4 regions of the Mixta intestinalis genome follow, and region 4 is predicted to be linked to each of the others. Evidence: predicted binding sites of a transcription regulator. Region 4 holds the regulator's gene; each other region holds the start of a gene.
What was found. The regulator PurR, encoded in region 4, represses purine synthesis genes. The targets are predictions, from matches to a motif close to CANGCAAACGTTTGCNTG.
Positions count from the first base shown of each region.

Region 1 (5,908 bases), 2.2 Mb from region 4:
TCCAGCGGCTACCGCCTGGTTCGCACCTTTTCCGCCAAAGGCGACCTGATACTGCTTCCCGATCACCGTTTCGCCGGGACGGGGAAACTGGGAGAGGTTTAAAATATGATCGGCATTAATACTGCCAAGTACAGCGAGTTTAGCGGATTGCGTCATTCGGGGTTCATCCAGAAAAGTGCGCCACCTGACGGTGGCGCGGTGCCATGCTTTTCTTTGTTATTTGGTGACCAGTTTCAGATCGACCGGATTGATAGCCTGTACTTTCTCGCCTTTTAACGCTTTATCAGCGGTCTGTACGCCTACCTGACCAATCTTTTCCGGCATCTGCGCTACGGTCGCGGCCAGTTTGCCGCCTTCAACGGCCTTAACCCCGTCTGCGGTGCCGTCGAAGCCCACGACCACCACATCAGATTTACCGGCAGTTTGCAATGCTCGTAACGCACCTAATGCCATTTCATCATTCTGCGCGAACACGGCCTGCACTTCCGGATGCGCCGTCAGCAGGTTTTGCATGACGTTCAGCCCTTTGGTGCGATCAAAGTCAGCCGGCTGGCTGGCCAGCACCTGGAATTTATGTGCTGTAGCAGCCTGCTGGAAGCCTTCGCCACGCTCACGCGCTGCGGAAGTTCCGGCGATACCCTGCAATTCAATGATCTTTGCGTTCTCACCTACTTTTTTCGCGATAAAGTCACCGGCCATTTTGCCGCCGAAACGGTTATCAGAAGCGACGTGGCTGATTACTTTGCCCTGAGATGCGACACGGTCGAGGGTAATAACCGGAATGTTCGCCTGGTTCGCCATTTTCACCGCATTGCCTACCGCATCGGAATCGGTAGGGTTGATCAGCAGCAGTTTAGCGCCGCGTACGGTAAGATCCTGCACGTTCGCCAGCTCTTTTGCCGGGTTATTCTGCGAATCCAGCACTACCAGGTTGTAACCCAGTTTATCCGCCTCTTTCTGCGCGCCATCTTTCAGCGACACGAAGAAGGGATTGTTCAATGTAGAAACCACCAGCGCAATGGTATCTTTTGCCAGCGCATTGGTGCTGAGGGTGGCGCCGAGCAATACCGCCAGTGCAGTCAGTTTGTTCATTTTCATCTTGGTATCCTTAGAGATAAGCGCTATTTACTGCTTTTGTTGTCCACCAGAACCGCCAGCAAAATCACCACCGCTTTGACGATCATCTGATAGTAGGAAGAGACGCCTAACAGGTTGAGGCCGTTGTTCAGGAAACCGAGGATCAGCGCGCCGATCAACGTTCCCATAATGCGGCCTTTACCGCCCGCCAGGCTGGTGCCACCCAGCACTACCGCCGCGATAGCATCCAGCTCATAGCCAGTACCTGCCGTTGGCTGCGCTGAAGAAAGACGCGCCACTTCGATAGTGCCCGCCAGCGCCGCCAGCATGCCGCTCAGCGCATAAACGATAATTTTAACGCGATTAACGTTGATCCCTGAGAGACGCGTTGCCGCTTCGTTGCCACCCAGCGCGTAGATATAACGGCCCAGGCGGGTATGGTGCAGCATGTACCAGGCGGCGAGGAACACAACAGCCATCAACCAGACCGGTGTCGGGATACCCAGCGGACGTCCAATACCGAACCAGCCGAAGAGATCGGCATTATCGCTGAATCCGGTATTTACCGGACTGCCGTTGGTATAAACCATGGTGACGCCGCGCAGCAACAGCATCATGACCAGCGTCGCGATAAACGCCTGCACCTTACCTTTTGCCACAATGGTGCCGGTAATCGCGCCGATAAACGCCCCCAGCACCAGAGCGGCGGCTACGGCCACCAGCGCATTAACCTCAACACCAACGATCGAGGCCGCCACCGCGCCGGTCAGCGCCAGCAGCGAACCCACCGAGAGATCGATACCAGAAGTCAGGATAACCAGCGTCATCCCTACCGCCATAATGGCGTTGACCGAAGTCTGTTGCAGAATATTGAACAGATTGTTGACGGTAAAAAAGTGTGGGCTCTGGCTGGCGACAACCGCAATCAGCACAATCAGAGCAATCAGCGATTTCTGCTCCATCAGCCAGGCTTTGCTGAACCAGCGGCGACGGGCCGGTATAGTTTGCGTACTCATAAATGTGCTAACTCCTCGGTGCTTTGCTTACCTACGGCGGCGGCCATCAGAACCTCCTGCGTGGCCTGTTCAATGGAAAACTCGCCGCTCAGGCGGCCTTCATGCATAACCAGAATGCGATCGCTCATTCCCAGCACTTCCGGCATTTCGGACGAAACGAGAATGATGCTCAGCCCTTCTTCTTTAAACTGGTTGATCAGCTGGTAAATCTCTTTCTTCGCACCGACATCCACGCCGCGCGTCGGCTCATCGAGAATCAGCACGTTCGGGCGCGTCATCAGCCCACGCGCAATAGCTACTTTCTGCTGATTACCGCCGGAGAGCAGGCCAATAGTCTGATCCATGCCGGGCGTTTTAACGTTAAACAGGCGAATAAAATCGCTTACCGCCAGCTGTTCGGCGCTGTGCTTCAGCCCTCCCCCGCGACGGCTAAAATAGTGCAGCGCGGTAAGCGACATGTTCTCTTTTACCGACATCCCCAGCACCAGGCCATCACGCTTACGGTCTTCAGAGATATAAACGATGCCGTTTACCAGACCATCCTGCGGCGAGCGGATATTCACCTCGCTTCCGTTCAGCACAATCCGCCCTGCGCTATGCGGCAACGCACCGTACAGCACCTTCATCAGTTCAGTACGCCCGGCACCCATCAAGCCCGCCACACCGAGAATCTCACCTTTACGCAGGGTAAAACTGACATCGTTGATACCCGATCCGCTAAGGTGCTCTACCTTCAGGCAAACTTCGCCCGGTGCCTTATCCAGCCGTGGATATTGATCTTCCAGTTTACGCCCTACCATCATCTCGATAAGCGAAGCCTCGGTGAGCGTATCGACGCTGCGCTCGGCGATAAACTGACCGTCACGAAATACCGTCACGTCATCACAGATTTCAAAAATCTCTTTCATGCGATGAGAGATATAAACAATGCCGCATCCCTGCGCCTTGAGCTCGTTAATCACGCGGAACAGAGAGAGCGTTTCGGTATCGGTAAGCGCATCGGTAGGCTCATCCATCACAATTACTTTCGACTCAAAACTGAGCACCTTGGCGATTTCCACCATCTGCTGATCGCCGATTGAGAGATCGCCCACCAGCCGATGGCTGGTAAAGCGGAGGTTCAGCCGTTTCAGCAGCGCATCCGCTTCGGCATACATTTTTTTCCAGTCGATACGGCCAAAACGGTTAACAAACTCGCGGCCCAGGAAGATGTTCTCCGCAATAGAGAGCTGCGGTATCAGGTTTAGCTCCTGATGAATAATGCCGATGCCCGCCTCCTGCGAAGCTTTCGGCCCGCTGAAATGAGTCTCTTCTCCCAGCCATTTCAACGAACCGGCGTCGCGGCTGTAGATGCCGGTCAGCACTTTCATCATGGTGGATTTACCCGCGCCGTTTTCGCCCACCAGCGCCATTACGCGCCCCGGATAGACAGAGAGCGAAGCGCCGTTAAGCGCCTTAACGCCGGGGAAGGATTTTTCAATACCGGTCAGTTGCAGTAACGGTTGCATGGCAGCCTCAGAAGGTCACGCCAGCGGTCAGGATGATATTCGCATAGGGCGTACATTCCCCGCTGCGCACCACCGCCTGGCTCCGTTGCGTTAAAGTTTTAAATTGCTCGTGCGGCACATAGTCGATACGGATAGCATTGCCCTGCTGCTGCTGTAGCGATTCCAGCAGGACAAGCAGCTCCTGATGAAGGCTGGCATTATGCGTGCGAATTTCATCGGCAATGATCACGCTCTCTACCTGCATTTCATGCGTGACGGCCTTTGCAACCTGCAAAAAGCTGGGAATGCCGTGCGTAACGGCCAGATCGATACGTTGCGGTCCTGGTGGAATCGGCAAACCGGCATCGCCAATAGTCAGGCTGTCGGTATGACCAAGGCGGGAAATGACCGAGGAAACTTCGGCGTTAAGTAGAGTACCTTTTTTCATTATACGCTCCTGAGCGAAACGTTTCGCTGGCGGGAGTTTCAGAAAATTCGGGTAACAAGACAACAGGCAGCTAACGAATTTGTGATCGCTATCGAAACGTTTCGCTGACGGAGGGGAGAAAACGCATCAGAAGAAAAACGGGCCCTTGCAGGCCCGCAGGAAAAATATTAACGGAAGACCATGCCACCATCGATAAGCAGCGCCTGACCGGTCATATAGTCGGAGTCAGGACCGGCAAGGAAGGCGACACAGTTAGCCACATCTTCCGGCTCAGAGAGACGGCCCAGCGTAATGCGTTTGGCAAACTCAGCGGTACCGTAGCCTAAAGGCTGGCCCGCCGCGGTAGAGATCTGGCGGTCAATCTCTTCCCACATTGGCGTTTTAACAATCCCAGGGCAGTAGGCATTAACGGTAATACCCAACGGAGCCAGATCGCGTGCTGCCGTTTGCGTCAGACCGCGCACCGCAAATTTACTGGAGCTATACACCGCCAGTTCAGGGTTACCCACATGACCAGCCTGAGAAGAGGCGTTGATAATTTTGCCGCCGTGGCCCAGCGCTTTGAAAACTTTTACTGCGGCCTGGATGCCCCAGATCACGCCTTTTACGTTAATGTTGTAAACTTTATCGACAATTTCCGGCGTAATATCTTCAATCAGCGTGGTCGGTGCCACGCCAGCGTTATTGACGATAACATCAAAGCCGCCCAGCTGCTGCTGCGTTTGATCTACCGCTGCAAAAACCTGATCGCGGTCAGAGACGTCGGTCTGAATCGCAATCGCTTTACCGCCCTGACGGTTAATCTCTTCGGCAACCTGACGAGCCGTTTCAATGTTGTAATCGACCACGGAGACCGCAAACCCATCTTTCGCCAACCGCAGCGCGATAGCTTTCCCGATGCCCTGACCGGAACCGGTCACTAATGCAACTTTGCTGTTCATAACTGCTCCTGGTTGAGTGATAAAAAATCTTTACAAAATCTGGCTCAGATGCAACTGCCCCATCAGTTTCGGGTTGTCGGCGTAATCCACCGGCACCGCAACCACCGCAGGCCCCTGAACATCCATCGCCTGACGCAGAATTGGCTCCAGCTGGTCGGCACTTTCTACCGCAAAACCAGCGGCACCAAAGGCTTCAGCGTAGGCTTTGAAATCGATTGGTCCGAAGTTCACGCCGGAAAGGCGCTGATACTTCTGTTCTTCCTGGATCGCAACCATGTTGTAAGCGTTGTCGACCCAGATAATGTGCAGCACATTTGCCCCCAGACGTACCGCCGTTTCCAGCTCCATGCTGGACTGCATAAAGCCGCCATCGCCTGATACCGATACCACTTTGCGGCTCGGATCCACCAGCCAGGCACCGATAGCCCACGGCAGCGCCACGCCCATGGTTTGCTGACCATTTGAGATCATGATCTGACGAGCCCGGAAACTATAAAGATAGCGTGCAATCCAGATATGGAAACTTCCCATATCAACGGTGAGCGTGACATCACTATTAATGATGTCCTGCATTGCCCGCACAATACGCAGCGGATGCAGCGCAAACTGGTTCAGCTGGTGGCCGCGCATCGCCAGCAGCTCACGCTGATGGTGACGATCTTTAAGAATTTCCGCAGACTCAGGACTGAGGTGCAGCGGTGAATCAATGCGCTCGGCAAGCTTATCCAGCGTGGAGGCGATATCCCCGATCAGCTCGGCGTCCGGCTGATAACAGTTGTCGGTTTCCGCAGGCAGCACATCGATATGCACCAGTTCAGCAGAGCCACTGTTCCATTTAGCCGGTTCATATTCCACCGGGCTGTAGCCAATGGTGATAATCAGATCGGCCTGACGCAGCAGGCGATCGCCCGCCTGGTTATTAAACAGACCGACACGGCC
Region 1 is NZ_CP028271.1:3,714,042-3,719,949, forward strand. Features, by position in the region: gene rbsK (ribokinase) at 1-156, opposite strand, end outside; gene rbsB (ribose ABC transporter substrate-binding protein RbsB) at 217-1,098, opposite strand; gene rbsC (ribose ABC transporter permease) at 1,122-2,093, opposite strand; gene rbsA (ribose ABC transporter ATP-binding protein RbsA) at 2,090-3,601, opposite strand; gene rbsD (D-ribose pyranase) at 3,609-4,028, opposite strand; gene C7M51_RS17310 ((S)-acetoin forming diacetyl reductase) at 4,196-4,969, opposite strand; gene alsS (acetolactate synthase AlsS) at 5,000-5,908, opposite strand, start outside.
Region 1: rbsD (D-ribose pyranase) is a predicted target of PurR. The motif match lies at 4,040-4,057, and genes of this name have one in related genera.

Region 2 (5,908 bases), 1.6 Mb from region 4:
GTTCACCGATCAGTGCGCTGTAATCATGAAGCTCGCCGGTGGTGCCAACCTGTTGCAGCAGCACGCCGAAAACGCCTTCGTGATCCAGCACCCGCTCCGCTTTATCAATCAGCAGCTCGAAACCGAAGGTCTCCGCACGGGTTTTTACTACATCCAGCGTCTGCGGATGCACATCGTCAGCGACAAAAAACTTATTGGCGTTTTTCAGCCTGGTTACGCGCTTCGCCATTGACATCGCTTCTGCCGCCGCCGTTGCTTCATCCAGCAGCGAGGCGGAGGCAATATCCAGCCCGGTTAAATCCAGCGTCAGCTGCTGGAAGTTGAGCAGCGCCTCCAGGCGTCCCTGCGACACTTCCGGCTGATAAGGGGTATAGGCGGTATACCAGCCTGGATTTTCCAGCAGGTTACGCAGAATGACCGGCGGCATCAGCACCGGCGTATAGCCCATGCCGATATAAGATTTAAAGCGCTGATTACGGCTGGCGATCGCTTTTAGCTCCGCCAGCGCCTGATGTTCCGGCAACGCATCACCGACAGCGGGCGGCCCCGGCAGCTGAATATCTGCCGGTACAATGCTGGTAATTAATTCATTAAGCGAAGCAGCGCCGATAGTTTGCAGCATGCTTTCCTGCTGCTCCGGAGAAGGACCGATATGGCGTTCAATAAAGGCGCCAGTATGTTCAAGCTGGCTGAGAGTCTGAGTCATGAATCGTTAATCCTGAGGGGCTGGCTACGGCAGTCAACATGGAGATAATGGGCCAGACGCAGCTGGCCTCACCGGAGAGCTATCCACGCGAGGCAACAGCGCAGATAGCCCGTTGAGATTATTCGTCGATCGTGGCCTGGTAGCCTTCTGCATCCAGCATCTGATCCAGTTCGGATTCATCGCTGGCCTTAATGCGGAACAGCCAGCCGGCACCGTAGGAGTCACTGTTAACCAGCTCCGGCGCGCCTTCCAGCTCTTCATTTACCGCCACGATTTCGCCGCTTAGCGGCGCATAGATATCGGAGGCTGCTTTTACGGATTCCGCCACCGCGCAGTCATCACCTGCGGTAACGCTGGCACCCACCTCAGGCAGGTCAACAAACACCATATCGCCCAGCAGCTCCTGCGCATGCTCAGTAATGCCTACGGTCCAGGTGCCGTCAGCTTCCTTACGCACCCACTCATGACTTTCACGGTATTTTAAATCACTTGGCACATTGCTCATCGCTACAATCTCCTGAAATAGTTACTGAGCGACCGGCTTACCGGCGCGAACGAAAATAGGTTTGGTGACTTTAACCGGCATTTCCCGGTTGCGAATCTGGACAATGGCGTGGTCGCCGATGCCTGCCGGAACACGGGCCAGCGCGATGCTGCAACCCAGCGTCGGCGAAAAGGAACCACTGGTAATGATCCCCTGCTGGAGATTGCCCTGCGCATCGGTAAAGTGAACCGGCAACTCGTTACGCAATACGCCTTTCTCCGTCATAATCAGGCCAACCAGCTTATCGGTGCCTTTTTCACGCTGAAGTTCCAGCGCCTCGCGGCCGATAAACTGTCGATCGTTGGGTTCCCAGCAGATAGTCCAGCCCATATTCGCCGCCAGCGGCGAAACGCCTTCATCCATCTCCTGCCCATACAGGTTCATTCCCGATTCCAGCCGCAGCGTATCGCGGGCGCCCAGTCCGGCCGGTTTTACCCCCGCCGCCAGCAGGCGCTGCCACAGATCGGCAGCCTGATCGTTGGGTAACGCAATTTCATAACCGCTTTCACCGGTATAACCGGTAGTGGCGATAAACCAGCCATCGGCTTCAACGCCAAAGAATGGCTTCATGCCGCTAACGGCCTGACGCTGTGCCTCGCTAAACGCCGTCTGTGCCTTTTGCTGTGCTTCAGGCCCCTGTACGGCAATCAGCGCTAAGTCATTCCGTTCCTGTAACGTAACGCTGAAGGGAAGCGCATGTTCGTTAATCCATGCCAGATCCTTATCGCGCGTGGCGGAGTTAACCACCAGACGAAACCAGTTTTCGCTCATAAAGTAAACGATCAGATCGTCAATCACGCCGCCGGAGGCGTTCAGCATTGCACTGTAAAGCGCTTTGCCCGGCTGCGTCAGACGCGCGACGTCGTTAGCCAGCAGGATGCGTAGAAACTCGCGGGTACGCTCGCCGTGCAGATCGACAATAGTCATATGGGAAACATCAAACATACCGGCATCGTTACGTACCGCATGGTGTTCATCCATCTGCGATCCGTAATGCAGCGGCATCATCCAGCCGTGGAAATCGACCATGCGGGCACCGCAGGCCTGATGCTGTTCATACAAAGGAGTCTGCTTCATAACATTCCTGTGCGTTAACGGGTTGAGTAGACGCTAAATGTCGCTAAAACGTCCGACGCAAACGTTGTCTTTGCCCTGACGTTACCACTGAACGGCAGGATTAACCATAAGCTAAACGAAGGCGAATCATGCCGGGTGACGTTCAGGACTCAGAGGATTGTGCAGAACTTTTCACTAAAAAAATGCGTAGTAAGACACATAACAAGCAACAGAAACGTAACAACGCAGGTTAAATACCAGTCATTCACTAAATAACGAAAAATTTGCCTGACAACGAATCGCCTCCAACATAACTAAAACTAATGCGAAGACGAGGGTAAAATTAGAATTTTTCAAACGAGCGAACAGAAAGCGTGCAGATGCACTTTGGTAGTGCAAGCGGAGTTTCACGTTTGGTTTGGTTTGGTTTGGTTTGGTTTGGTTTGGTTTGGTTTGGGAGAAAGTATTGCTGTGAGCAGTCGTTGCCTGCCATATGAACAAAAAGATAAATAACAGTTACATTGTAGGCGTGTTTACTACCGAACAAACTGTAACAACCCCGACTGTTGTGAGGTAAACCAAACAACGTGCTTACAGCTGTTGCATAATCCAGTGAGAGCGTACACTCAACTTTGTGAATTAATAAACTTTAGTTAGTTATAATTTCAAATTTTAGCAATAATTTTATCTACTCTTTTATTTTATACATAAATGCCTTGTAGCCGAGCTTTACCTGCTTCGCAAAACAAAATACAACCGCAACAACCATCAATGCGATGAGATAACTGAAGATCATCTCTCCATTCTGGAAATTTATTGTATAAATGACGCCGGACAGAATTAACAAGGTAATTATAAGCATCACGGTAAATCGGCTTCTGAGCTTATGCAGAAGCTTCAGGTAGGTTGTACCATCGCGCTTCAAATATTCCCGCATCACGGCAAGATCCTTACTGGTAAATCCATTTTTAACCAGTTGTTCTTCTATTTCGAAACTGTTCATGGCTTTACTCCCGCAGTCCCTGATTTTTATAAAAGCACTTTCGCTTTGCTGTACGTCAGCTTATATGCGTCATACGGACGTTAGCGTCACGATTCCCTAAAGGTGGTACCAGTAACGGGGTCAGAGTCAGTAAAAAACCGGCAGGCAGTTTTAAATATACCTGATATGACCCTGTAATAACCTGGACAAACCGGATATATCTTTATCCTAACGCCAGGTCGGGGCTTATAATGTGCCAAAGGTCAGTATCTGGCGCTTCTGATAAACTCAGACTTTTATACTATATACAGGCTATTACGATGAATTTTGCACCTGTGTTATCACGATAAAACCAGACGAAAGAACGAAATTCTCTTTATTTTCCGATAATCATGCTGGATTTGAGCCATTAAAAAAGGGCCTTCCGGCCCTTTAAATAACAGACATTATCTTAGCCATTCAGGTAAATCGTGAAGCCCCATCGCCTGTTTTAACAGACGCGGCTTAACGCCCGGCAAAGTATCGGCTAACCGCAGGCCAACATCGCGCAACAGTTTTTTTGCCGGATTATTGCCGGCAAACAGCTCGCGGAATCCCTGCATCCCAGCCAGCATCATTGCCGCGCTTTGCTTGCGGCTGCGTTCGTAACGACGCAGATAAAGATGCTGACCAATATCTTTACCCTGTTGATGCAGGCGACGGATTTCTCCGGTCAGTTCAGCTGCATCCATAAAGCCCAGGTTTACGCCCTGTCCGGCCAGCGGATGGATGGTATGCGCCGCATCGCCAACCAGCGCCAGCCGATGAGCAGCAAACTGGCGCGCATAGCGTGCCGTCAGTGGAAAGGTCTGCCGTTCACTTTCCACTTCGCACAGGCCAAGACGCATATCAAAGGCAACTGAAAGCTGCTGATTAAATAACGCAGCGGGCATATCGCGCAGACGGGTAGCTTCCTGAGGTGACACGGACCAGACGATAGAACAGAGATGCAGATCGCTGAGCGGCAAAAAAGCCAGAATCCCTTCGCCGTGAAATACCTGACGCGCCACCGCCTGATGTGGCTGGGCGGTGCGGATATTCGCTACCAGCGCGTGATGTTCATAATCCCAAAAGGTTAACGGGATATCCGCTTTGTTACGCAGCCAGGAATGGGCACCGTCTGCGCCAATTAGCAGGCGAGCACTCATCATGCTGCCATCCTGCAAAGTGATAAAGGCTTCGTTATCGCCAAAGGCGACCTGCTGTAGCTCAGCGGGTGCCAGCAAGGTAATATCGCTCAGCTGCTGCGCACGCTGCCACAGCGCCTGATGAATCACCTGATTTTCGATAATGTAACCTAAATGACTGATGCCCTGCGGCTCATCAAATTCAATGCGTCCAAAGCTATCGCGATCCCATACCTCCATACCATGATAGCTACTGGCGCGTAGAGCCAGGATCGACGACCAGACATCAAGATGCTGTAACAGGCGTTCACTGGCTGCGTTGATCGCAGAAACACGCAGGCCATGCGGCTCGCTGGCATTAAAGGCTTTCGGGGCCGATTTTTCCAGCACTGCGACACGCAGCCCACAGCCCTGCAATCCGCAGGCAACGGCCAGCCCGACCATACCGCCGCCAGCGATTACCACGTCATAAGTTTGCATTGAAATCCTCTTTTCAGCGCGCTACCCAGCCCAGCGTTCGCTCCGCCAGGCGGTTACGCAGCCAGGGTAAATTGTCCATTGTCATCAGGCCAAGATTACGTCCAACAACCAGCGGCAGATAGCGATTGGCGAAGATACGCACCAGTCCATCGGTGATGCCGATCGTGGCATTGCGATCCGGCATTCGCCGTTGGTTATAGCGTTGCAGCACGGCAAAGCTGCCGGGATCCTGCTGCTGACGCCAGGCGGATGCCAACGTTTCAGCCAGCGACATCACATCGCGCATACCAAGATTAAAGCCTTGTCCGGCGATAGGATGCAGCGTTTGCGCCGCGTTACCCACCAGCGCCAGCCGGTGCGCCACTGTTTGACTGGCCTTTTGCAGCGTTAAAGGATAGCTGTGACGCTGTCCTACCTGAGTGAAACGCCCCAAACGCCAGCCGAAAGCCTGCTGTAACGCAGCTAAAAACTCCGCATCGCTCCAGGCATCAATACGCGCTTTTTCTTCTGGAGGATGGCACCAGACCAGCGAGCTACGCCCGTCAGACATCGGCAACAGCGCCAGCGGGCCGTTCTGCGTAAACCGCTCGAACGCCCGGCCCTGATGCGCAATTTGCGTGGTAACATTGGCGATAACGGCAAGCTGTTGGTAATCCTCGCTGCGCCACTGAACGCCACAGGCCGCGGCGGTACGTGAACGCGAGCCGTCTGCCGCTACCAGCAGCTGCCCTTCCAGCCGTTCTCCACTGTTCAGGGTAACGCTTACACCATCCTGACGTTGTTCTACCTTGCTAACGCGTTCAGGGCAGCGCAAAGTCACGCCGGGCGCTTTACGCAACAGCTGATACAGGCGGTTGCCCACTTCGTGCAGTTCTACCACATTGCCCAGCGCGCTTACGCCATAGTCGCTGGCATCAATATTAACGAAACCGGCATGACCACGATCGCTAACGTGTACATGCGTAATTGGCGTG
Region 2 is NZ_CP028271.1:2,843,685-2,849,592, forward strand. Features, by position in the region: gene gcvP (aminomethyl-transferring glycine dehydrogenase) at 1-706, opposite strand, end outside; gene gcvH (glycine cleavage system protein GcvH) at 825-1,211, opposite strand; gene gcvT (glycine cleavage system aminomethyltransferase GcvT) at 1,233-2,327, opposite strand; gene C7M51_RS13100 (hypothetical protein) at 2,995-3,309, opposite strand; gene ubiI (FAD-dependent 2-octaprenylphenol hydroxylase) at 3,735-4,934, opposite strand; gene ubiH (2-octaprenyl-6-methoxyphenyl hydroxylase) at 4,948-5,908, opposite strand, start outside.
Region 2: gcvT (glycine cleavage system aminomethyltransferase GcvT) is a predicted target of PurR. The motif match lies at 2,382-2,399, and genes of this name have one in related genera.

Region 3 (5,908 bases), 2.0 Mb from region 4:
ATTAGATAAGGAAAAATAATTGATATTATGATTGGCAGGTTTGATTGCCTGACATGAACAAAATTTTTATGGTTAATAATAAAATTTTACTGTTAGATGGAAGTGTCAGGCTGGATCATCGGATAAACAGATTTTACCTGTCGCGGTGTATAAGCCAACAGGTAAACATAACCGGGGCAGCTGTCCGCCCCGGTCGTAACGGATTAGAAGTTGTAACCTACCACCAGGTAGTAACCCCAGCCGGTTGATTTCACTTCAAATGGCCCGTCGCCGAAATTCAGGTTAGCGCCATCGGCCCACTGGCCGCCGTTATGGAAATAACGCGCGACCACTGAGTAGTGCCAGTGGTCGTAACCCAGCGCCAGAATATGACTGGAAGCGATAGAATTGCTACTGCGGAAGGAACCCGGCGTCTTATCTGCCAGATCGGAGCCCCAGTCAAAGTTAGTAAAGCCGATATAGCTCAGATTCCCGCCCCACAGCGTGGTCAGCGGCAGGAAATATTTCACTTTAAAGCGGTAGCCATCCCAGCTATTTTCATTGGCTGCGCCGTAGTTTTCCCACTGATATTTCGCATAGATGTTCAGCGCCAGCGACATTTTGGTATGAGTATCAATATCGGTTCCCAAACCCATATACCAGGTGTTCTGGCGGTTATCGCTATTGTGTCCCATGTCGTAGACATAGTTGTTGGCGAAGTACCACTCTTTAAACGGGCCGAAGCTCAGATCGGTGCCGGTCAGCTTATCGATAGAAAAGCGCGGCTCGATTTCCATAAACAGCGGCGAACCTTTATCCCAGATTCCCTGCTGGTAGCTGTTCGCGGCACCAAAGAAGTTAGGGATATCGATGTAGCCGTAAAAATCGAACCAGTCTTTATGCGCGAAGGCTTCATATTCCAGGTAGACGTCGTTATTCAGATGCGGACCGAAGCGGGTGTGATTGCTTCCCACGACGTTAACGCTTTGATGCCACCAGTCTGACAGATACTCAGGACCGTTGGTTTCTGCCTGGGAAGTGAGGCTATAAGACGCTGCCAGCAGCGCGCCAGCCATCAATAATTTCTTTTTCATGGGTTACCACATGCTTAAAGGCCGCTCTGCTGAGTCAGAGGTGGCCGCGAACCAGTGTTCATTGTTGAACGGGAAGATGTTGTTATCTGCCACTCCAGGGAAGGCTTATGGATATTTCTGAGCAGCCCGCATAGGTTGCCCGTATCCTGCGGATAGAAAATAGATATTGCTCACGTTTGTCAAAGTTTGTTTCATTTTGATTCAGTTGTTTTGTGATGTAGATCACTAAGTGGCAGGCTGACGTTAAAAATAGTGTCACAAAACCAGGTTATAACAAAAAGCAAACGCTTTCGTAGCGTACGCAAACGTTTGATCGTTGGCGTTTTGCCTGCCAGTCAGATACGGCAGAATGTATCCGTATTCAAGAAATGTCGTAAAAATCTTGAACGCATGTTCAAGAAAAATATTGAACGCCTGTTCAAAAATCGGCACAATGTGAGCCGATGAAAACAGACGAGGCAAAAGGATGAGCTATTTAAAGGCGGATGCGCGCGCAGAGTTACTGATTGACGCCACCCGCATATTAATTGAAAAGGAAGGGTATGCCGCCGTCACTGCCCGCAAAATCGCGCAGGCGAGCGGTGCGGCAATTGGGCATATTAATCGTCATTTCACTTCTCTTAACCAGCTAAAGTGCCAGGCTTTTCTCGCGATCGTTAACGAAAAAGTGCTGGAACATCAGGCGGCCAGCGCCGCACGCGAAGGGATTGAATCGGTACTGGCACTACTGATAAAGCCTGATAAGGAACAGCACAAGATAGAGCTATGGCGTGAGATCTCCATTTTGTCCCAGCAGGATAAAGAATTGCATGAGATCTTCGTTTATGCGCTGCGCCTTTGGCACCGTTCGGTCAGCAATACTATTGAGCGCGGTATGCGGCAGAAGCTGCTGCGCTGCCATGACACGGCAGCGGCGACGGCATGGAGATTAATTGCACAGACGCTGGGGCAGGATTCGCTGGCGATGCACGGTATGCTGAACGGTGAGCCAGATATTGTGGAGAGTAACCTGCTTCATATGATTCGGCTGGAGCTACAGCCAACAACGGATATTTTGTAAAGGGAGATCGTAATGGGCGTAAGCGTAGCAAGTGAAAGAATGTTTACCTACAGCGTCATCCGTGAGCTGATGCGCTGGATTGAGAGCAATCCGCATCGTCGCATTACCGTGGATGACTGTGCAGAGAAAACAGGCTATTCGAAGTGGTATCTACAGCGCTATTTTCATGCTGCAACCGGCAAAACTCTGGCCGCTTTCTGCCGCGAGAAAAGGCTGGTTGCCTCAGCGCGTATGCTGATCGAAGATAATGTGACCATTGAATATGTTGCCGTTCAGCATGGGTTTTCTTCCCACGATACCTTCCATAAAACCTTTGTTCGTCACTACGGAATGACACCCGGTGAGTTTCGACAAAAATGTCGGCAGTAATGCATTACGACAATATAGCTGGCTACCGGGCCAGACTATATAATCATTTTCCCGCGTAATAAGATAAGCAGAACGCTAACGCGCTATTTACCGTTGCGTCTGTTTAACGCTGTACAGCTTATTAGTTTTTTACGTCTGAATGTAATTAAATTTTTCAAAATAACGCTTATTTCGTTGCGTTTTTATTAATATCATCAACTTATTACCGCTGCGTTTGCCATTTGCATTCCTTCGCTTATCGACTAGATTTAGATCCGAACACGCAAATATTCTTTTCCGCTACTTCGGTAGTGGATAAGAATATTATTTATGGAATATCGAGGAGGAATACAATGGCTGAACATCGTGGCAATCCTGGTAATTTCGCTGAAGATCGTGAGAAAGCTTCTGAAGCCGGTAAAAAAGGCGGACAGCACAGCGGCGGTAACTTTAAAAACGATCGTGAAAAAGCATCCGAAGCCGGTAAAAAAGGCGGGCAGAACAGCCACGGCGGGGGACGTCCGCAGGGCAGCTAATTTCTTAGCTTATTAATTTATCCATTATTTACTCCTGGCGCGGTTTATCTGCGTCGGGGGTTTATTATTTTCCCCTTTCTTGTTTTGACTTACCTTCGAATTTAAGCTTATTCCTAAAGCTCTTCTCTGGTATCGCCTCCGGTCAAAATTTTTACCGTTAGGGTTGTTATTTACGGATCTGCTGCCTACGCTTTTTAGGTGTTAAATATAACTTTATCGGCTAATTATCGATGAATAATGGAAAAGAGATGATTCTGACGTCGAGCTAACTGATGACGGCAGATTTATTTTCTGACTCACTTATCACGAGGTGAATATATGACTTATCAGGAAAACTATCTTAGCTGGTTGCGTGATGCGCATGCAATGGAAAAACAAGCAGAAGAAATGCTGGAAAAAATGTCCGCCCGCCTGGAACATTATCCTGATCTGAAAGCCCGTCTTCAGCAACATATTGAAGAGACCCGTCAGCAACAGCAGATGCTGCAACAGGTTATCGATCGTCAGGATACTTCTCATTCCACCATGAAAGACATAATGGGCAAAGTCGCCGCTATGGGCCAGGCCGTTGGCGGCATGTTTGCCTCTGATGAAGTGGTTAAAGGCGCAATTAGCGGCTATGTCTTTGAACAGTTTGAAATCGCCTGCTACACCTCACTGATTGCCGCTGCTGAACTGGCAGGGGACAGCGAAGGCGCACGCGTATTTGAACAAATCCGCGAGCAGGAAAAAGCGATGGCGGATTGGGCGCTGACGCATCTGCCAGACGTTACCGAACAGTTTATGGTGCGCTCGGCACAGCCGGACACCGAAGCGAAAAAATAAAACCAAAGCCAGAAATGGCATTTCACCATTATCGGGGTTGCCGCGGTTGGCAACGCCAATAGAGGAGTGAGCAATGTTTAGACACGTCAAACAATTGCAGTACACGGTACGCGTGGCTGAGCCTAACCCTGGCCTGGCAAACCTGCTGCTTGAGCAGTTTGGTGGGCCACAGGGTGAGCTGGCTGCGGCCTGCCGTTATTTCACCCAGGGTCTCGGTGATGACGATGCTGGCCGCAAGGATATGCTGCTGGATATCGCAACGGAAGAACTGAGCCACCTTGAAATTATCGGTTCGCTGGTAGGGATGCTGAACAAAGGGGCGAAAGGTGCCCTGGCGGAAGGGACCGAACAGGAAGGGGAGCTTTATCGTTCCTTAACCGGCAACGGTAACGACAGCCATACCACCGCGCTGCTGTACGGTGGCGGGCCGCCGCTGACTAACTCTGCCGGTGTTCCGTGGACCGCCGCCTATATCGATACCATTGGTGAAGTCACTGCCGATCTGCGCTCGAATATTGCTGCTGAAGCGCGGGCAAAGATTATTTATGAGCGCCTGATCAACCTGACGGACGATCCGGGCGTGAAAGACGCGCTGGGCTTCCTGATGACGCGTGAAGTTGCGCATCAGATCTCCTTTGAAAAAGCGCTCTACGCGATTCGCAATAATTTCCCGCCGGGCAAACTGCCGCCGATTGAGCAGTATGCGAACACCTACTTCAATATGTCTGAAGGTGGGGAAGTGCGCGGTAGCTGGAATTCCGACGAGAATTTCGACTACGTAGCAAATCCGCAGCCAGCGGTTGACGGTGGCGACGGGCTGGCTTCTGTGATGCTTTCCGAAGGCGAAAAAGCCGATCTGGAAAGCATGGTACTGCGTACCCGTTCGAACCCGGACGTTAATCCGACAACCGGCACCGAGCTGGGATCGCAGCCGCCAGATGGCGAGCTGAATAAACCCAAAAAATAGTCACTCCGGGCCGCTGAAAAGCGGCCCTGCTTTATTCCTCCGCCATATTACTTTCTGATTTTCTCTGTACATTCTTACTCTCCAGCGTTTGTTGCCAGTGCCAGTGCCAGTGCCAGTGCCAGTGCTACCCGCCTGCCGTGGGGCGCAGATATAAAAAACCCCGGCACCAGGCCGGGGTTAAGTTAACTGCTGAGCAGCTTATTTCTCGTCGGGCAACGCGTAAGCAATAATGTAATCGCCAAGCTTGGTGCCGAAAGATCCATGCCCACCGGCCGCAATCACTACGTATTGTTTACCGTTGGCTTCATAGGTCATCGGCGTGGCCTGCCCACCTGCTGGCAGTCGACCTTCCCACAGTTTCTCACCGGTATTGGTGCTGAAAGCGCGCAGGTAGTTATCGGCGGTCGCGGCGATAAAGAATACGTGACCGGCAGTGGTAACCGGGCCGCCAAGCATCGGCATCCCCATTTTGAACGGCAGCGGCACCGGCGCGCTATCGCGTACCGTACCGATACGTTTTTTCCACACTACCTGGTTAGTTTTCAGATCCAGCGCGGAAATGTAACCCCAGGCAGGCTGTTTACACGGCAGGCCAAACGGTGACAGGAACGGATTCAGCTCTACGCCAAACGGCACGCCATACTGCGGCTGAATGCCGGTTTCCGTACCTGAACCGCCCGCGCCATCTTTCGGTGGCTCGATCGGGTTGCCTGGACCGCGCGGCACCAGTTTAGAGACAAACGGCAGCGCCATGGGGTTAGCGATGGCAATCTGACGATCGGTATCTACCGCAATGCCACCCCATTCAAACATGCCGAGGTTGCCAGGGAAAACCAGCGTACCCTGCTCGGACGGTGGAGTAAACGGACCTTCATAACGCAGGCGATGGAAAATTACGCGGCACACCAGCTGATCGAACATGGTCGCACCCCACATATCCTTGCCGGACAGGTGCTGCTGCGGACGGAACGTCAGTTCTGAATAAGGCTGGGTTGGAGAGAGGCGATCGCCTTTCGCCGGGCCTTGTGGGACCGGCGTTTCCGGTGCCGGAACGACCAGCTGACCGTTACGGCGATCCAGCACAAAAATATTGCCGGTC
Region 3 is NZ_CP028271.1:3,284,890-3,290,797, reverse strand. Features, by position in the region: gene C7M51_RS15230 (nucleoside-specific channel-forming protein Tsx) at 204-1,073, opposite strand; gene C7M51_RS15225 (TetR family transcriptional regulator) at 1,540-2,133, shown strand; gene C7M51_RS15220 (helix-turn-helix transcriptional regulator) at 2,146-2,502, shown strand; gene C7M51_RS15215 (con-10 family general stress protein) at 2,835-3,017, shown strand; gene C7M51_RS15210 (ferritin-like domain-containing protein) at 3,336-3,842, shown strand; gene C7M51_RS15205 (manganese catalase family protein) at 3,916-4,809, shown strand; gene C7M51_RS15200 (glucose/quinate/shikimate family membrane-bound PQQ-dependent dehydrogenase) at 5,008-5,908, opposite strand, start outside.
Region 3: C7M51_RS15230 (nucleoside-specific channel-forming protein Tsx) is a predicted target of PurR. The motif match lies at 1,351-1,368, and genes of this name have one in related genera.

Region 4 (5,908 bases):
TTTTACCGACACTTTCCTGATATGGAACTCCTTATTACGACGGAAGTCTTTAACGGCGTCTGGGATGCGCTGGCGGATGGACGCGTGGATGTGGCGATTGGCGCTACCCAGGCCGTTCCGGTTGGCGGACGCTTTGCCTTTCGGGATATGGGCGCGCTGAACTGGCGCTGTGTGGTCAGCGCCGGGCATCCGCTGGCGGAAAAATCAGGTTGCCTGGAGGAGGATGATATTCGCCCCTGGCCTTCGCTGGTACTGGAAGATACCTCGCGTGCCTTACCGCGCCGTACCACCTGGACGCTGGATAATCAGCGGCGGCTGGTGGTGCCCGACTGGGAAAGCGCCTTTGATTGTCTGCGCGCCGGGCTGTGTGTCGGTATGGTGCCCGGTCATTTTGCCGCGCCGCCGTTGGCATCAGGCCTGCTAAAAGAGATCTCGCTGCCCGATCCTTTTCCAGACAGCCACTGCTGCGTCAGCTGGGCAGAACAAAGCGGCTCGCCCGCGCTGCGCTGGCTGCTGGATTATTTAGGGGATACCGAGACGTTAAATCGGGAGTGGTTGCGGGAAGAGCAGGTTGCTCAGGAGAAGGTGCTCTCCTGAGCAGGAACAATTAACGGCGATAGTCGCGGAACGGACCGTCGATAACCGAGCGACGCTCGATCAGCGTAGGATGCACTTCAATGGTGTGCGATACCTCGCGTTTGTTGACGATACGATCTAACAGCATATCGAAGGCGGCCTCGCCCAGCTGCTCTTTTGGCTGATGCACGGTAGTCAGCGCTGGCGTGAAATAGCGGGCGTTGCGTACGTTATCGTAGCCGATGACCGAGATATCCTGCGGTACGCGCAGGCCCATCTCATCTGCTGCGCAAATGGCGCCCATCGCCATAATATCGCCGCCGCAGAATACTGCGGTGGGACGCTGCTTTTGCGCCAGAATCTGCTGCATGGCGCGATAGCCCGATTCCGGTTCGAAGTCGCCCTGTACGATCCATTCATCGCGTACGGTAACGCTGGCTTCGTTCATCGCCTTCATAAACCCGGCCAGTCGTCCGCCGCCGGTGTTGCGCTCCATCTGTCCGGGAATAACGCCGATGTCGCGATGGCCACGCTCGATCAGATAGCGCCCGGCGATATAGCCGCCTTCAAAGGCGTTATCCAGCACGGTATCGGTAAAATCACCGCGTGATTCGCCCCAGTCCATGACTACCATCGGAATGTTGCGGTTCTCCTCAAGCATTTTTAACAGCGCTTCAGGGTATTCAGAGCACATAACCAGCAAACCATCCACGCGCTTTTGCGCCATCATCGACAGGTAAGCCTGCTGTTTTTGCAAATCGTTATGGGCGTTGCCCAAAATCAGGGTATAGCCCTGTGCGAAACAGCGCGTCTCTATGGTCTCAATAATTTCAGCAAAATAGGGCGCTTCGCTGGAGGTCGCCAGCAGGCCAATCGACTTGGTGTGGTTAACTTTCAGGCTGCGCGCTACCGCGCTTGGTGAATAGTGTAGTTCCTTGATTGCTGCCCACACTGCTTCACGGGTATCTTCCGCGACAAAACGGGTCTTATTGATGACGTGTGATACCGTCGTGGTAGAAACGCCGGCACGCTTCGCGACATCTTTGATTGTTGCCATTAAAAAATAACTCCTGCGCCTATCATAACAGGTTGATAAGCCTGATGTTAAACGTTTGCGTCCCCATAGCGTAATTCAGCGTACCTGGCGATTGTCGTTATGCTGGCTGAGGTACGTCTGGCGGGCGGGACGTCTTTATAAAAAGGGACTAACAGCGGCAGTTGACCGCTGTTGCGCAACGCAAAGCGGGGATTCTACCAAGCTGGCGCAAAGAAAACGAGATTTTTACCGACGAGTATGGGAAAATCAATCCCTCATTTTTTTTGTGGTTAATAAGGGAGGGCGGATTGAGCACGGATTTGAAGCTGGCATTATGTACCGCCGCCGCAGCGCTGTCGTTGATTCTTGCGTTCAGCCTCACTGCTGCAACGCATTAGGGAAAAGCCTCAGTAATAAAAAAAGCCTGTCATCAGACAGGCTTTTTTTATTGCGCAACTGCTTAGCGAACGGTTCTGGGCGTCATCACCCGGCGTGCGCCAACATAATGCCGCTGCCAGTAATCATCGCTCAGCTGGCTAATCTGAATATCTTTACCGGTACGCGGTGACTGAATAAAGCGCCCGTTACCGAGATAAACACCAACGTGATCGGCAGCGCCGCGGTTAGTAATGCGGAAAAAGACCAGGTCGCCTTTTTCCAGCGCCCCACGGCTTACCGGAGCAGCATCGCGCAGGTGATACATCTCATTGGCGGTGCGGGGAATCTTAAATTTCAACACGTCTTTATAGGCATACCAGACCAGACCGCTACAGTCGAAGCCGGTATGCGGCGAGGAACCGCCCCAGAGGTAAGGTTTACCCAGCTGATTCATCAGCTTATTCATTGCCGTTTCACGCGCCCGTTGATAACGCTCACGGTGCGCTCTGGTCAATACCAGCGGCCCGTGGGTCGCGTCAGTGAATTCAACTTCATCATGATGCAGTTCACCACGGTGATGTCCATAGCGCAACTTAGCCGTTTTGATACTGCTCATTTTTGCGCTGCCGCTTTTGGCAGCGGTGACAGTAGCCGCGTGGTGACCTACCTTTGTCAGCCTGGCACTGCCGTTTTTCACCGGCTTGCTTTTCTTATTCAGCTTGCTTTTTTCAGCCGTCGTCAGGCGGGATTTTTTGCTGGTGGTTTTTACCGGGCGACGTTTGCGCCGTTCATCTTCACGGGCGCTCTTTTTATCAATTTTATGCTGGCTGGCCTTAACCGGTGCCTGTGGAGAAGCCTGCGCAACGTTAAAAAACAGTTGAGCAAAGGCCAGCATAAAAAGCGCAATCAGTAAACGCATGGCGTAGCTACAATAAAGGCGCGATAAGCGCGCAAAGTTAAACATATTTCTGTCGTAACGACAGACCCCTGAAGGCCAATTCTAATCTAACTTTTTCTGAAAAGGTAAAGCTTTTGCAGTAGATTAAACTTTAATTGCATTAAGATGTAAAAATAAGCGGAAACAGGCGCTTATCCCAACGAAATTATTACCAGTTATTAATTAGTTTCCATTTTAGCGAAGTGACAGCAGCGTCGATTTTCTGTGCAATTTTTATTGGTTTCCCTGCCAGTATTAACCTTACAGAAAATGTCGTTTTCAGTGACCCGTTACAGTCGCTACAATCATCTGACACGAAGCAAGCTATTTAAGGAAGGCAATTATGAGTACTGTTGAAAAAATTCAGCGCCAGATCGCAGAAAACCCGATCCTGCTGTACATGAAAGGTTCGCCAAAGCTGCCAAGCTGTGGTTTTTCTGCTCAGACGGTTCAGGCTCTCTCTGCCTGTGGCGAACGCTTCGCCTATGTGGATATCCTGCAAAATCCTGATATTCGCGCAGAGCTGCCGAAATATGCTAACTGGCCGACCTTCCCTCAGCTGTGGGTAGACGGCGAGCTGGTTGGCGGTTGTGATATCGTCATTGAGATGTTTCAGCGCGGCGAACTGCAAACGCTGATTAAAGAAACCGCCGAGAAGTATAAAGAAGCAGAATAAGCTTCAGCGCAGCATAATTAGCAAGGGGCACCCGGAGTGGTGCCCTTTTTTATTGCCTGATACGAACTATTTTTCCGCCGTCAGCATATTCTCGACAGACATGTCTTCTTCTACCGGCAGCGGTGGCCAGCCGCCCAGCCGTTTCCAGCGGTTTACCAGTTCGCAAAAAAGCTCGGTGGTGCGCTCGGTATCATACAGCGCGGAGTGCGCCTGGCTGGCGTCAAAGGCGATACCGGCTGCCTTGCAGGCTTTTGCCAACACCGTCTGACCAACCACCAGGCCGCTAAGCGCAGCGGTATCAAAGGTGGCAAACGGATGAAAAGGGTTACGCTTCAGGCCAACGCGCTCGGCGGCCGCCATCATAAAGCTGTGATCGAAATTGGCATTATGGGCCACCATAATGGCGCGATTGCAGCCGCAATCTTTCAGGCCTTTACGAACCTGCTTGAATATTTCGTGCAGCGCATCATATTCACTGACGGCACCGCGCAGCGGGTTATGGGGATCGATGCCGTTGAACGCCAGCGCTTCGGGTTGTAAAACCGCGCCTTCAAAAGGCTCGACGTGAAAATGCAGCGTCTGGTCACGCTGTAGCCAGCCGTCGGCATCCATCTTCAGCGTGATAGCGGCGATTTCCAGCAGCGCATCGGTTTTAGCATTAAACCCGGCGGTTTCCACATCAATAACTACCGGATAAAATCCGCGAAAGCGGTCAGATAACGCATTCAGTTGTTTCGATTCAGACATCAGCATCTCATTGGCGAAAAATTGCAGCGCGTATTATGGCAAATTTCGCCGCAGCTTGCAGCAGCCGGAAAAAGAAGGGCGTCCGCAGACGCCCTGAAAACTTACTGGCCGAGCCCCTGTCCCGCCTGTTTATTTTCAATCAGTTCGATTTTGTAACCGTCCGGATCTTCCACGAAGGCGATAATGGTACTGCCGCCTTTGACCGGGCCCGCTTCACGGGTTACGTTGCCGCCAGCCTGACGAATTTTTTCGCAGGTTGCCGCAACATCATCCACGCCCAGCGCGATGTGGCCGTAAGCGTTGCCCAGATCGTATTTTTCCACGCCCCAGTTGTAGGTCAGTTCAATAACCGCGCCTTCGCTTTCATCGCTGTAGCCAACGAACGCCAGACTGTATTTATACTCCTGATTTTCGCTTTCACGCAGCAGGCGCATGCCCAGTACACGCGTATAAAAATCGAGGGAGCGCTGCATATCGCCAACGCGCAGCATGGTATGAAGTAAGCGCATAGTTTTCTCCTGAAAAAAGAGTGTCATCATCCGATAACGGTCAAAAAAGCGTAGTACAAACGTGCGATTCAGGGGACGGAACTGGGAGGACAAAGAAATAGACCAGTCGTCTTGAAGCGCACGTTTTTTAATTTAGCTGGACGGCAACAGCTGTAAAATTGCCGCCAGCGCATGGGTTAACGCGCTGCCGTCACGACGTATCTTGCTCTGTAAACTGGCACCCAGCCAGAGCGAGTAGAGCGTCTGGGCCATCACATCTGGATCAAGGCTGAACGGTAATGCGCGCTGAGCTGCCGCGTTGCGTAATACCGATGCCAGAATCGCCGTTTGTGCGGCTGCGCCGCGTTCCAGCGCCAGCCGCATCTCTTCAGAGAGATCGCACACTTCCGCCGAAATTTTTACTGCCAGACAATTTTCTATGTGACCGGTTTCGCGAAAGCGCTGCTCGGCCTGTTGATAATAGCGCAGTAAACGTTCCCGTGGCGTATCCTGATGGCTGGCGAACCAGCCGGACATATCCTGTTGCAGAGCGCTGAAATAGCGTTCAAGCATCGCCACGCCAAAGGCTTCTTTCGAGCGAAAATAGTGGTAAAACGATCCCTTCGGCACGCCAGCCCGGCTGAGCAGTTCGCTCAGGCCCATGCCGGTAAAACCGCGCTGTAAACAAAGCTGCTCGCCGATAGCGAGCAGATGTTCACGGGTATCTTGTCGGGTCGTTTTACTCATAGCGTTCAGAGTAATAGACCAGTTGGTCTAATGCAACCCTACTGCGTCTGACAGTTTTTCAACAGATCGCGTCCCGGCTGATAGAGAGCGGTTTGAATATTCATCATCCCCAGCAGCGTATGGAACACGTTGTCCTGCGATATCTCATCCTGTTGGGCATGCTGGCGCAGACATTTTTCGTTGATGCCAAAAGTACGGGCATAGTCGGCGGAGAGCCACATCAGGAACGGTATGTGGGTCTGCTGACTGGGCGCGAACAGATAAGGCGCGCCATGCAGATACATCCCATGTTCACCCAGCGATTCACCATGATCGGACAGGTA
Region 4 is NZ_CP028271.1:1,249,718-1,255,625, forward strand. Features, by position in the region: gene punR (DNA-binding transcriptional activator PunR) at 1-597, shown strand, start outside; gene purR (HTH-type transcriptional repressor PurR) at 608-1,633, opposite strand; gene cydH (cytochrome bd-I oxidase subunit CydH) at 1,933-2,010, shown strand; gene C7M51_RS05920 (C40 family peptidase) at 2,073-2,909, opposite strand; gene C7M51_RS05925 (Grx4 family monothiol glutaredoxin) at 3,268-3,603, shown strand; gene rnt (ribonuclease T) at 3,670-4,350, opposite strand; gene gloA (lactoylglutathione lyase) at 4,452-4,859, opposite strand; gene C7M51_RS05940 (TetR/AcrR family transcriptional regulator) at 4,992-5,585, opposite strand; gene eptA (phosphoethanolamine transferase EptA) at 5,624-5,908, opposite strand, start outside.